DNA from 4 places in the Fictibacillus marinisediminis genome. Region 1 is predicted to be linked to each of the others. Evidence: riboswitches for the same ligand, from Rfam matches in the RefSeq annotation. Region 1 holds a riboswitch; each other region holds the start of a gene.
The links. A riboswitch is a leader RNA that binds a small molecule or an ion and turns the genes downstream of it on or off. The one in region 1 is predicted to bind S-adenosylmethionine.

Region 1 (3,442 bases):
TTCTCAACTGCATCCAGATCAGTCATGTCTACAAAAGTATGGGTAATCCCCAGCCTTGTGAGCACTTCCGTAACCATTCGGAAAGTGCCGCCGTAAACATCTTCTGAAATAACCACATGATCCCCCTGTGAAAGGAGCAGAAAAGCAGTCGAGATCGCGGCCATTCCTGAAGAGAACGCGAATCCCCGGCAGCCTCCCTCCAGGTTAGAGATCTGTTCCTCCAACGCTTCTCTAGTCGGATTGGCTGACCGGCTGTAGTCATATTTTCCGAAATGGTCGAGATCCTCCTGATGAAACGTTGATGAAAGATGCATTGGTACACTTACCGCACCGGTTATTGGATCCGTCTTATGCTTATGATGCAGCAATTTGGTTTGAAAGTTATAACAGGAATAGTCACTCATGGGGGATTGCCTCCTTCTGAACGATTTGGAGTGCTTGCGATAAGTCATCTATCAGGTCCTTTTCATCCTCAATTCCAACAGACAGCCTCACGAGACGATTGCACACACCTCGCTTGATGCGAATGTCATCCGGAATATCGGCATGTGTCTGAGTAGCCGGATAGGTGACGAAGCTTTCGACGCCTCCCAGGCTTTCCGCAAATGTGATCAGTGAAACAGCCTTCAGAAAGCCAGGCACCCACTCTTCTTTACGAAGGCGAAAGGAGATCATTCCTCCTCTTCCCGGATAAAGCACATCAGCAATGGCTTCATGTTCTTGGAGAAATCCAACAACCGCCTTTGCGTTTTCTTCATGCTTTTTCATCCTTAATGCCAAGGTTTTCATGCCTCTCATCAACAGCCAGGCATCAAACGGACTTAGCACAGCTCCCGAGGCATTATGATAATAGGACAGCTCTTCACAAAGTTTTTTTCCTTTGGCAGCGACAAGCCCTGCGAGTACATCGTTGTGACCGCCCAAATACTTGGTTGCACTGTGAATGACGATATCTGCTCCAAGCTCGATCGGCTTTTGCAGCAAAGGTGTATAGAACGTATTGTCAACAATGACCAAGAGATCATGTTCCCTTCCGATAGCCGTAATGGCTTGTATATCACAGGTTTCCATTAAGGGATTTGTCGGAGTTTCAAGAAATATCGCTTTTGTCTTAGCTGTGATCGCCTGCTCGATTTCAAGTGTATTGGCCGTATCTACGTATTTACAGGACAGACCCCATTTTTTGTAGCCTTCTTCCAATAACCGATAGGTCCCGCCGTATAAATCGCTCGATACGATCCATTCATCCCCCGCTTGAAAAAGGGAAAGGATCGTGGCGATCGCGGACATTCCTGAACTGCACGCAAAGCCCTGGTCTGCTCCTTCGAGATCCGCTATTGCCTGTTCCAGCAGCTGACGTGTCGGATTGCCGGTGCGTATATAATCATATCCGCTTGATTCTCCTATTCCGGTATGGCGATAAGCCGTGGAAAAATAGACGGGCGGATTTACTGATCCTGTACGGTCTTCACTTCGGTTGCCGATCTGGGCAAGCTTTGTTTCCGTTTTATACATGGAGATCCTCCTAATAAATAAAATAAAAAAAGCCTTCTAAGAAGAAGACTTTTGAAAAATATCAATTGTCGTTCCTCTTATCTTTCAAGTTCATTAACGAACTTGATGGACTTAGCACCTTTTCAGCCATCTGCGGCTGAAGGTTGCTGAGGTGTCATCGGGCCATTCCCTCTACCTCTCTTGATAAGAAAACAAATCACGTATCAAATTGTACTTTATACTCTACAATAATATTCTGAATGTTTCAATAGGTATTTCAAAAAACATGCTTTTTTAAAATTTCAATTAACCTTTGTTACATTACCAGCTGTATTGGTAAGGTACTCGAAAGTTAAGATTCGGGACGTACTTTAGTAAAAGGGCTAACTCTTCTGATAAACGATGAGTTAGCTTTTTTCTTTTTTTGTTTTCTCAATCAGCCCCTACCTTTATTACATTTTCACCTGATGATTTTAGTCCTGTATTTAAAGAGGTTTTCAGAGAACATTGGTTCCATTTACCATATTCGCAGGCAAATAGTCGGTTTAACGCGCAAAATTAAGCAATTAATAGCTTTTAACCTAAATCTCCTGAGTAAAATTGAAACGTTTTTATCAGTTTAAAAAAATATCAGGCATGGTAATATTTATTAAAAACTACTAATTAAGGGAGTCTGACAGTTGATAGTTGAAACAGATAAATACTATATGCCTGGTAAAAATCGTGTCATTTTGCTGCCTGCCGTTTGGAGAGAGGAATTTAACATAACAGAAAATGACCTCCTGACTGTATGTAAAAAAGACGACTTAATCATCATTCAGGCCAATACCATAAACGAAGTAAAGGGAGCCAAATATATAAAGATTAATAAAAAAGGAGTGATAACCATTCCGAAATCTATAGATGAACAGCTGGATATTCGATTACATCAACTGTTCATTAATTCAAAATACTGTTCCTTTTTTATTGCACCTGTAAAATAGAATAGCCTTTTTTCTTCGTTTTGAATGAAAGCGAAGAAAATGAAACATGCTATCACCAAATTCATAAATTTGGTGATAGCATGTTGGCCTCTTATCTTCTTTATATGGTTCTGCCTTGGTTGGCAGGTGTATTTCTTTTAAATAAGTACTGTAAACTCGTGTTATTGGTCGCCCCCTTCACACTAGTAAAAAGAATGATTTACTTCTGATCTTTCTTTTCTCAATCGGAACAACTGGATTAGAGTATCTATCCCTGCTTAATCACCAGCTTGTATACCATAATGGGTGGACAGTTTACTGGACATTTTGTTCCTATTTTATTACTTATTTCTTGGTTTATGCCTATTACAGGATCGTCAATAAACCTGTCACGCTCCAATAAAAATGGAGATACGTAAGCTACCTTCCGTATCTCCATTTGCATTTTAATAGCTAATGAATCTGATCTATTCCGGCATTAACCTTGTTGAAACTCCAATGCGGTTCCATGCATTGATGGTTACGATTTGCATGATGATTTCCGCTATTTGTTTTTCCTCAAAATGTTCCGCTACTTCCCTATATACTTCATCTGGAACATGGGAGTCAGCTACGAGTGTGATCGATTCTGTCAGCGCAAGCACTGCTCGTTCTTCAGGAGAAAAGAACGGAGTCTCCCGCCAGCCATTCAAAGCATAGATACGCTGTTCGGTCTCCCCCATTTTACGTGCATCTTTCGTATGCATATCAATACAATAGGCACAGCCGTTGACTTGGGAGGCACGTATTTTGATTAATTCTTTAAGCTTTTTATCCAAACTCGTTGAAATGACGTATTTTTCAAGGTTCAACATTGCCTCATAACCTCCTGGATTGACCTTTCCCATTAAAAATCTTGTTTCCATGCTCAATTCCTCCTTAATTTGCAATCACTAATAAGACAATTAACTCCCTCGTTTTGTGACAAAAATTAAAGAGTAATTAAA
Region 2 (3,442 bases), 1.6 Mb from region 1:
ATAAGCCTGTACCATCTTCTGAAGCGAGAGCAATTGTATTATTGAAACCGGCAGATATTGTGCTAATTTGCAGCAGGACGCTGACTTTTGGTGAGTATATAACCCGCAATGGAATTGTTGTAGAAAGAGAGAAGATGGACCGTAATCTTAATCTGGTGCCCTTTCCGCAGCTTCGTTTTTTATCCAGGCTTTTAAAAGAAAATCCAGCGTGGCTCAAAGGTATTTAAGGAAAATAAAAAAGCTCAGCATTACGCTGAGCTGTAAAGGTTAATGATTGATTATTGAAACAGTCCGGAATGAAGCACTTCATTCGCTGCAGAAACAACATTGAACAAGAAAGCTCCCCACCATACAAGACGGCCTCGGGAAGAAACTTTGCTCCATCTTGCTCCCTTGCCATGTTCTTTGAAATAAATAAGAGCAGCAAGGGCCGTTATATTAAAGAAGATCATGCTCCAGCGGGCTACAACAAGGTAAGTCGGACTTACTAATCCACCGGCAAGCAGCAATCCATTGATTAAGAACAGCATATAGAAAAACGGAAGACTTTTCATGTCATCACTTCTCTCCAAGATGATCAAATCCTCGTTTATTCTATCACCGTAATTATGAAATTGGAATGGGTTTGCTCAATGGTTAACAATGTTGACACAATTACTGACCGAACCTGATATCAGGGCTTTTTCGAAGGAACATGTATGACATCAGAAGATGAAATCATCACCATCATGCTCCCTCCATAGGTTTTGGCCCGGATCAGGATCGGCTGGTTATAACGGTTTTGAAAACGGAAATCAGGCCCGTACCAGCTGACGGTCGCATCCCTGCCTTTTGGAACATAAGGTACACTTCGGCTGTGTGAAAAACGCTGCACAATATGAAGTCCAGCCCGGTCCACGGCATTAAAAAGAGTAGAGGAGACCTGGCAGATTCCTCCGCCGACTCCTTCTGAAAGCTCTCCACGAACAATAACAGGTGCACGCATGTACCCTTTGTCAGTAGTCCGTCTGCCTACGACCCCGTTAAAGGAAAAGGTCTCTCCAGGAAACACGACTTGATTATCAATCGCTTTTGCGGCAAGTGAAATATTATGGGTCCTGGATGAATGAGAACGGTTGAAATAGGTAACATACTGAGCAAGGTGATTGGTCCTGATATTTCCGAGCAGCTCACTGTCAACCCTGGGATGTACGGTTAATTGAGGGATTTCAAGTTTAGCAGGTCCCTTGCTGAAGAAATTGGCATAAAACTGTTCTTTAAACGCTTTCTTATAAAGCATGGATCCGTTTTCTCCAGGCATGATGCCTCCAGATTCGTTGATCTTTGCATTAATAGGCGGACGGTAGACCTGTCTTTCCAATTTTAACGTGAACAACTCGAGTTTTTCACTATCGATCATTGGTGTACCCGGAAGCGGAATCATAAAATCTTTTCGATCGATAATTGCGATGGTTTGGCCTTGCTGCATCAATGATATACTCGCCGGCGTACTGACGGGCTGTACGGCCAGCAGCATACCGGTTAACCATGAAAGTAACATAAAGAACAACCTCCCAACAATTAGTATGTTGAAGGATGTATCGTTTTATGTGCAGGGGATCGCTCAATATATTGGCAGAGCCAAGCACTTTTTAGATTTTTCGAAAAAGTTATTGACTTTCCATTCCATACCTGTTTTAATAACAATTAATCCGATGAGATTTATATGATTTAAAAAAACTACATAATCGTTTCTTATTATGAGAGGTGGAGGGAATTGGCCCCATGAAACCTCGGCAGCGGACTCTTTCAGAGAACTGTGCCAAATCCAACAAGCAGCAGCTTGGACGATAAGGAAGGCGGAACATGAATTATACTTCCCCTTACACGTCCATGACAGGTAAGGGGAAGTTTTTTATGTGTGAGTAAAAAAATATCGTACAGCTGATTGGTAAACCAAAGGCCGTGTCTTGACATTAGCAGACATGGCCTTTGGTTTTCTTTCGTTCCTGGACCTGTTTTCATTTGAAAGGGGGAATTTTATTCGCTGCAATTGTTCAAAACGATACGTCGACCGGACAACCGGAGGCTTCCTAAAAAGGAGGTTTCCGGTTGTTTTCTTTTTGCCAAAACGAAATGAAGAAGGGAGATCGTAATGACTTTACTGCAAATTAGTAAACTCGATCGGAGTTTTGAGACGGGAAAAGGCGTGACAAAAGCACTTGAACAAATTGATCTCAATGTGAATCAAGGAGAATTTATCACGGTGATCGGCCCGAGCGGCTGCGGGAAAAGTACCTTATTAAAAATAATTGCTGGATTGGATACAAGCCATGAGGGCTCTGTATTACTGGATAACCAAAAAGTTTCAGGACCAAGTATTGATAAAGGATTTATTTTTCAAGAACCCAGGTTGTTTCCCTGGCTGACAGTGGAAAAAAATATTGCGGCCAACTTGCCTGTGAAAGAAAATGCTACACAAGGAAGAGTACGAGAGCTGATTAACTTGGTCCGGCTGGAGGGTTTTGAAAATGCCTATCCAAAAGAGCTGTCGGGAGGAATGGCTCAGCGGGTATCCATCGCAAGAGCCCTGCTCAGAAATCCTAAGGTTCTCCTCCTGGATGAACCATTTGGAGCGTTGGATGCCTTTACCCGGTCACATATGCAAGAGGTGCTGCTCGATATCTGGCAGAAAAACCGGACGACTATGATCTTTGTGACTCACGACATCGATGAGGCCATCTATCTTGCCAGCCGAGTCGTGATCATGAATCCCCGGCCCGGCACGATTCGGGAAGTGATACCGATTGAGCTGAATCATCCCCGAAGAAAAACAGATCCTGCCTTCCAGGAAATACGTCAGCGTGTGTTGAGTGAATTTGAAAAAGTAGAGGAATTCGAGAAAACTGCAGCCGTCCGATAACGATGCAAAGGAGATGAAGTGATGAGCAATCAGACTGGAGTATTAACAAGAACGACTGTAGAGCGTAAACAAAGCATCAAGGAATCAGCAACAAAAAAACAGAGCAAAAACCCATTCCAATCCCATTTGGCAAGAGGATTGGCACTCCCGGTTTTTATCATCATTGTTTGGGAACTGGCAGGTGCTTACGGGCTGATTTCTGCCACCTTGCTGCCGAGGCCGAGTGAAATCCTTATCGCATTTAAAGAATTGATTCGTACCGGGGAATTATTCACACATTTTAAAATCAGCTTGTTCCGGGCGCTTACAGGATTTTTAATTGGCGGGGGACTTGGGCTTTTGGCCGGGCTGGCCGTCGGTTTCTCGAGCAAAACAGAGCAATCACTTGATCCTACGTTTCAGATGCTGCGGACAATTCCATCGTTAGCTGTAATACCGTTATTCATTCTCTGGTTTGGCTTTGGTGAGCTGTCAAAAATATTGCTGATCTCAAAATCTGCGTTCTTTCCGCTATATGTGAATGCGTTCTTAGGGATACGC
Region 3 (3,442 bases), 490 kb from region 1:
TACTGAAATGGCCAGCCGCCTGGGGATTACCGAGATGGCTGTCAGGCGCCACTTAAATACATTAGAGAGAGACAGGCTCGTTGAAACCACCCTGGTCCGCCAGGCCATGGGACGGCCGCTGAATGTGTATCAGCTCTCCGAAGAAGCGGATGAACAATTTCCGCGCAACTATTCGGGGCTGACCGTTGAATTTATGAGAGACATTCAGGAGATTGCCGGTGAGAAAGCTGTGCATGAATTGTTTGTCCGCCGGGAAAACCGCTTAAATGATAAGTATAAGAAACGGATGGAGAATAAGAGCTTTGAGCAAAAGGTGGCAGAACTCGCCGACATTCAAAACGAAGCCGGCTATATGGTCGAGTGGGAAAAAACAGAAGACGGCCAGTATGAATTAAAAGAATTCAACTGCCCGATTGCCAAAGTAGCAAATGAATATCAGCATGCCTGCTCATGTGAGCTTTCTTTATTCCAGAGAATGCTCGGTACAGACCATGTGGAACGCACAGAGTGTCTTGCTAAAGGCGGCTCGTATTGCAAATATTTGATTTCCGAAGAGAAAAACGCATAAAACCCTACTGGCCGATCCGCCAATAGGGTTATTTTTTATTGGATTTTTACGATCATCCGCTCTTTATTCTTTCCATCTGTTGACGCACGAAGGACGTCAGGAAGCTCCATCAAAGGTGCTCTCTTTTTCCATATCCCATCAACTCTGTTTTTAAGGTATTGCTGACTGCAGCAGAAAATAAAAAATGCAAAGTTTCGAACATCGGCCCTGGGGAGCGTGCCAAAAACTTGGCCACTCTCCTATCGTGAAAAAAGGGTTGACTTCAACATTAAAGTTCAGTATTATTCAAAATAACTTAATATTCAGATGTATCTTATCCAGAGAGGTGGAGGGACTGACCCGATGAAACCCGGCAACCAGCAGAAATGCATGGTGCTAATTTCAGCAGAACACGCAAATGTTCTGAAAGATGAGAGCCGACGGTGAAAACTGCGACCTCTTCTTTTAGAAGAGGTCTTTTTGATTGTCCAGCTTCAGTGCCCAATGCAGCTAAGGTCCTCGATAGATGAAAAGGAAGATCTTCTTTTCATCCTAGTCGTCTTCGTTCTTCTCCCTCAACACAAAAAACGTGTTGCTTGAGAAGAACTCCAGCGCTTGTCGGACCTTAGTAGGGCACTTCAGCTTTTCTTGTTGGCTAACATTTTACTCAGATCCTTGCCTCTGTTTAAACCACTACATTTTAGAAGGAGAGATTGAACATGAGTGAAGAAAGAGAATATGGTTTTGAGACGGTTTCATTGCACGAGGGACAGAAAGTAGATCCGACAACAGGCGCGAGGGCGGTTCCGATTTACCAGACAACGTCTTATCAGTTCAACAGTACGGAGCACGCAGCCAACCTTTTTGGTTTAAAAGAGTTTGGGAATATTTACAGCAGAATCATGAACCCGACACAGGATGCGTTTGAACAGACGATTGCAAAGCTTGAAGGCGGTGTAGGAGCGCTGGCGGTGGCATCCGGCCAGGCGGCGATTACGTATTCCATATTAAACATAGCGGGAGCAGGTGACGAAATTGTAGCGTCTGGCTCTTTATATGGCGGAACGTATAACTTGTTTGCGAATACACTTCCGAAGCTCGGAATCAATTTTAAATTTGCAGATGTGGATAACCTTCAGTCCTTCCGTGATGCCATTACTGAAAAGACAAAAGCCGTTTACATCGAGACGATCGGGAATCCGAAAATTGACGTGGCAGATATCTCGGCCATTGCAGAAATTGCTCATGAAGCAGGTGTTCCCCTTATCGTAGACAATACGTTTGCGACACCATATCTTTGCCGTCCGATCGAGCATGGAGCAGACATTGTCGTTCATTCCGCTACAAAATTCATTGGCGGACACGGCACATCGATTGGAGGATTAATCATAGATTCCGGTAAGTTTGATTGGACGAACGGCAAATTCCCGGGACTTACGGAGCCGGATGAAAGCTATAATGGCGTCGTTTATACGGAAGCAGTCGGACCGCTGGCTTATATTATCAAGGCGCGTGTCCAATTGCTCAGAGACCTCGGTTCTTGCGTATCGCCGTTTAACTCCTTCCTCTTTATTCAAGGGTTAGAAACGCTGGCACTGCGTGTAGAACGGCATAGTGAAAATGCCCTGAAGGTGGCGAAATACCTAAAAGAACATCCTGCTGTCGACTGGGTGAACTATCCTGGATTAGAAGATAACAAGTTTAATGAGCTGGCGCAGAAATATTTGCCTAAAGGTGCTGGTGCTATCCTCACTTTCGGGGTAAAAGGCGGTGTAGAAGAAGGAAGAAAGCTCATCGAAAGTGTGAAGTTATTCTCTCACTTGGCGAACGTTGGGGATTCCAAATCTTTGATTATCCATCCGGCAAGCACTACGCATCAGCAGCTGACAGAGGAAGAGCAGCTTAGAGCAGGAGTATCGCCTGAGATGGTAAGGCTATCGGTGGGCATTGAAACGATTGATGATATTATCTATGATCTCGAGCAGGCACTAGCGGTAATAAGTCCGGTTCCAAGCGGCCAGTAATTGTTATGTTCAATAAACTCCCTTTCTACTATACTTAAGACAAGTATGAAATTTTCAGGTGAATGAATCGAAATTGGAAGGGATGTTTGGTATGGCTGTAAGAAAGCTTGAGCATATAGGAATTATGGTTGAAAACTTGGAAGAATCCATTTCCTTTTACCGTGACATCATAGGTTTGGATGTAATCAACCGAATGAAACACTCCAAGCCAGGAATCGAACTAGTTTTTTTGGGACTGGAAGGGGAGATCCTGGTTGAGCTGGTAGGAGGCCACAATAGACAGCTGGCTGAAGAAGGAAAAGTGAATCATGTGGCGTTTACCGTAGATGATCTCTCGAAAGAAATTCAGGAGCTGAAGAATCATAGCGTTCTGTTAGTCGAAGATAAGGAGACATCGTTGCCGGATGGTTCTCAGTATATTTTCTTCTATGGCCCTGACCGGGAGAGAATTGAATATTTTCAGCCAGGAACGCCGAAATAAAAACCAGGAGGGAATCCCTCCTGGTTTTTTGATATCAATGAAAACTTGAAAAGATGTGATGTCTAGCTACTTTCTTTCAAAGCTGTTGCTCAGCCATCTGTACGAGGCGCTTCGTGATCTCGCCGCCAACCGAACCGTTCTGTCTAGACGTCGTATCTGCTCCTAAAGAAACACCAAACTCCCTGGCAATCTCCTGTTTCATTTGATTCAATGCGTTTTGTACTCCAGAAACAACAGTTTCATTTATATTTTTAGACATAAGATGACCTCCTTTTTTCTTATCGTGCACTCCAAATGGAAAAAAATACATAAAGGGGAAAAGGAGAGATAAGGGGTTCGAATTTTTGTTAGGAAGGTCCCAATTTTGGTACACTAACCTTTGACTGAAAA
Region 4 (3,442 bases), 2.2 Mb from region 1:
ACATTTTTAGACTTCAGGTTTCTGACAATCCGGAACAGTTCGTTAGTTTCTGAGTGGCTTAACGGCGCAGTCGGTTCATCCAATATTAGAAAACGGCACTGTGCTGAAACCGCTCGGGCGATGAGAACCATCTGCTTTTGAGCAAGAGTAAGCTCACTGACCAGCTTTTTGGAAGAAACGTTAATGTTCATCTCTTCTAAAATTTGCGATGCCTTCTTATGCAGCTGTTTCCATCTTACAAGCTGCTTTTTACCCATCTCGTTGATCAGATCATGCAGCAGAATATTTTCACCAACGGTTAAATACGGGATCAGTGCGATGTCAACCTCTTGATGGACGATTTGAATTCCTTCGTCCAGGGCATCTCTCGGCAAAGTGATGGCCGCTTTTTTTCCGTCCAAATGAATCTCGCCCGTGTAATGATTGTAGGCTCCCGACAGAATCTTCATGAGGGTCGACTTCCCAGCCCCGTTCGCTCCGATCAGCGCATGAACCCGGCCGGTTTCACTGGCAAAGCTTACACGATTCAACGCTTTTACACCCGGAAACTCAATACTTATATCCTTCATCTCCAACAGAGCCATCTGCTTCTCCCCTTCCCTCAAAGCAAACACTCTCTTAACTTTAAAAAGAGAGTGTGCGTTTTCATTTTGCATAAATAAAATTTCATTTTGATTAGCTTTCTTACATACATCACATACTGATGTGTGCAAGAGACCCTCAAATCTTTTACTTTACATTTATGAAATGGGACTGCTGGTGTAGTATGAGCCAGCAATTGTAAAATTGAATAGCCGAAAATTGAACTCAAGAAAAAGAGCTCGCTTTTTCTTGTGCGGTTCAATTTATTAGGCTATTCAAGTCCCATTCTTTTCCTGAGAGTTTCAGTTATTTTTGGTAGTGATCCTTAAGTGTCTTCATCCAATCTTCCTCAAATGCATCAGACTGGCCCCAGCCTTTAATTTCCTTGGACAGGTTGACCATGTTCACACCCTCGTTTGATTTTTGCAGATCCTTTTGTGAAACAAGTGAAGCTTTCAAATCATATTTTTGAGGTGTTTTTTCACCCGCAAGCTTTTTAGCAAGAATTCTCATATCCACTGCCCCGATGAGCTTAGGATCCACAGCTGCTGTGTATTTCCAAGAGCTGTTCTTTTTCTGGATTTCTTGAAGGTCTGCATTGGAGACGTCGATACCGTAAATTTTGATTTCATTGCGTCCCGCTTCTTTAATCGCACGTGCAGCCCCGATCGCAAAGGCATCCCATGTGGCAAAAATGGCATCAATCTCGCCTCTTTTATGTTTGTTCAGCATGGCCGTCACCGCATTTTGCGTCTGGACCGACGTATCTGCAGAAGCAACGCCAAAGCGCTCTACTTCCTTGATTCCCGGGTTATTCTTCAATGTTTCTTTAAAGACGGCGTTGCGTCGCACCATCGGCGGGAACCCGTCTACCCAAAGATAAACGATGTTGGCTTTTCCTTTGTTCTCTTTAACGAGCTGATCGAGAGCCAGCTTGGCAAGGGCTTCATCGTCCTGAGACGTAAGTGTGACACCGCCTACTTTCGCGAGGTCCGGATTGGAATCAAACGTCACCACGTTCTTTCCTTTTTCCCGCAGTTTCTTAATATCGTTTATGGTAGCCGCATCATCACCGTGAGAGATGATAAAACCGTCGTAATTCTCATCAGCCGCCTGGGCAATCGCATCATGGAACTTGGCGGTATCACCGTTTGCTGTGTAGGTATCAACGGTAAAACCAAGTGCCTCCCCTTCCGCTTTAGCACCTGCTAAAAATTGAGCTGTATGATCATCACCGCCGATTTTACGGATAACCTTGATTCGGGCTCCCTGCCCTTTGGCAAACCGCTTTGGCACGTTATCGAACGAGACCTTTTCATGTTTGCCAGCTGATGAAGCGGTATTGCTTCCGGATGAACAGCCTGTTAATAAAAGTGATAAAGCGACCGCGGAGATTGCCGCGCAATTGATGAATCGTTTCATTTCCCCAACTCCCTTTTTTGTATATCTCTCTTCTCAAGGGGGCACGGGACCAGCGAAATAAGCCCCACCACGTAAAAAAACCTCTCTGGAAAAAGAGAGGTTTCATCGCATATGTATAACGGATTCGTCCTCTCTTATCTCTCAAAACAGACATGCTGTTTTGCTGGAATTAGCACCAATTCCATTACGGAACGGTTGCTGGGCGTCATAGGGCCAGTCCCTCTGCCACTCTTGATAAGAGAATGAATATTTAATTTTTAGAAAATATAGTTATTACTTTAATCTGCAAAAGGGAGAAAGTCAATGGTTTTTTTATCATATAAAAAACCTCTCCACAACGAGAGGTTAATCCACCAGGCTTATCCTCGGATATCCCCGCCAAAGATCGCAACGTTCTGCATCTCCGCACCAAACTCACTGCCATTCCACTTCAGGGTAGTCTGGACATAGCCAAGGCGGTCAGCGTTATATCGGCCGGCGATGTTTTGGTAAGCCAGCAGTTCATACACGCCATTTCGGTCAAAGTCCACCGGGTAAAGACCGCTTAAAGGTGAGACAAATCCTTGTATGGGAGCCTTTAATTTTCCATTCGGGTAGTAAATCTCAGACAAGTATTCCTTGTCCTTCGTACTCAAATCGATGATAAATTTTTGCTTCAGGCTGTAGCTGTTCACCTGTGCTTTATATTGGTCCAGATAAAAAACCCTGTACTTCAATTGGTCACTGAATACACCAGAGTCAAAAAGCGGCCCGAACTGCCCTCCTCTGTAGGCAAATACATAGGCATTGATCATGCCGCCGCTGCCTCCCGTATCCATAACGACCATGATGTCTTCTACCTTATCTCCTGTAAAATCCCCGAGAAAAAGGGTAGGATTGTACCCTGAGTTTTCTTTAAGAGGGAGTTGCACATACTGGTTGGTCCCTCCGTCCTGAACGACGGCCGCAATGTTCACCCAGTATGGACTATCCGCTGTTTTTTCAGCAGTAAGATACACCGTATCAATGGAACCGTCGCCCGCCACATTTCCCCTTTTCACATCCACAACCTGCCGCTGTCTGTACATCTGCCATCCCAGCCTTCCCACTCTCAATAAAACAGTATATGCATATTCGCCCTATTTTGGTTTTTATTCTGCAATCGTGATAAACTACAGAAAAATAACGCCGTTCATGCGGCAAGCAGGTGCATTCGTGGATATTAAACAATTACAGTATTTTATTGAAGTGGCAAAATATAACAGCTTTACACGGGCGGCTGATGCCCTTTTCATCACCCAGCCAACCATCAGCAAAATGATCAAGAATCTGGAGGATGAGCTTGGGGTTGTCCTTTTTGACCGCTCACGAAAGGGACTGACACTTACGGATGCCGGCCAGACCATATTTGACCAGGCCAAGCTGGTCGATAAAGCATTCAACAATCTGGAGATGGAGC

Region 2: another riboswitch for S-adenosylmethionine. It lies ahead of LCY76_RS06145 (ABC transporter ATP-binding protein); the one in region 1 lies ahead of LCY76_RS14700 (methionine biosynthesis PLP-dependent protein).
Region 3: another riboswitch for S-adenosylmethionine. It lies ahead of LCY76_RS17295 (homocysteine synthase); the one in region 1 lies ahead of LCY76_RS14700 (methionine biosynthesis PLP-dependent protein).
Region 4: another riboswitch for S-adenosylmethionine. It lies ahead of LCY76_RS03055 (sugar ABC transporter substrate-binding protein); the one in region 1 lies ahead of LCY76_RS14700 (methionine biosynthesis PLP-dependent protein).

What each region holds. Positions count from the first base shown of each region.
Region 1 is NZ_JAIWJX010000002.1:2,747,251-2,750,692, forward strand. Features, by position in the region: gene metC (cystathionine beta-lyase) at 1-404, opposite strand, end outside; gene LCY76_RS14700 (methionine biosynthesis PLP-dependent protein) at 397-1,515, opposite strand; SAM riboswitch class I at 1,590-1,705, opposite strand; gene LCY76_RS14705 (hypothetical protein) at 2,175-2,477, shown strand; gene LCY76_RS14710 (carboxymuconolactone decarboxylase family protein) at 2,924-3,361, opposite strand.
Region 2 is NZ_JAIWJX010000002.1:1,108,951-1,112,392, forward strand. Features, by position in the region: gene LCY76_RS06130 (NUDIX domain-containing protein) at 1-227, shown strand, start outside; gene LCY76_RS06135 (hypothetical protein) at 279-572, opposite strand; gene LCY76_RS06140 (VanW family protein) at 674-1,540, opposite strand; SAM riboswitch class I at 1,732-1,836, shown strand; gene LCY76_RS06145 (ABC transporter ATP-binding protein) at 2,135-2,902, shown strand; gene LCY76_RS06150 (ABC transporter permease) at 2,924-3,442, shown strand, end outside.
Region 3 is NZ_JAIWJX010000002.1:3,237,070-3,240,511, reverse strand. Features, by position in the region: gene LCY76_RS17300 (helix-turn-helix transcriptional regulator) at 1-568, shown strand, start outside; SAM riboswitch class I at 879-984, shown strand; gene LCY76_RS17295 (homocysteine synthase) at 1,267-2,571, shown strand; gene LCY76_RS17290 (VOC family protein) at 2,663-3,052, shown strand; gene LCY76_RS17285 (alpha/beta-type small acid-soluble spore protein) at 3,129-3,311, opposite strand.
Region 4 is NZ_JAIWJX010000002.1:538,800-542,241, reverse strand. Features, by position in the region: gene LCY76_RS03060 (sugar ABC transporter ATP-binding protein) at 1-584, opposite strand, end outside; gene LCY76_RS03055 (sugar ABC transporter substrate-binding protein) at 889-2,004, opposite strand; SAM riboswitch class I at 2,136-2,245, opposite strand; gene LCY76_RS03050 (hypothetical protein) at 2,364-3,071, opposite strand; gene cidR (cidABC operon transcriptional activator CidR) at 3,199-3,442, shown strand, end outside.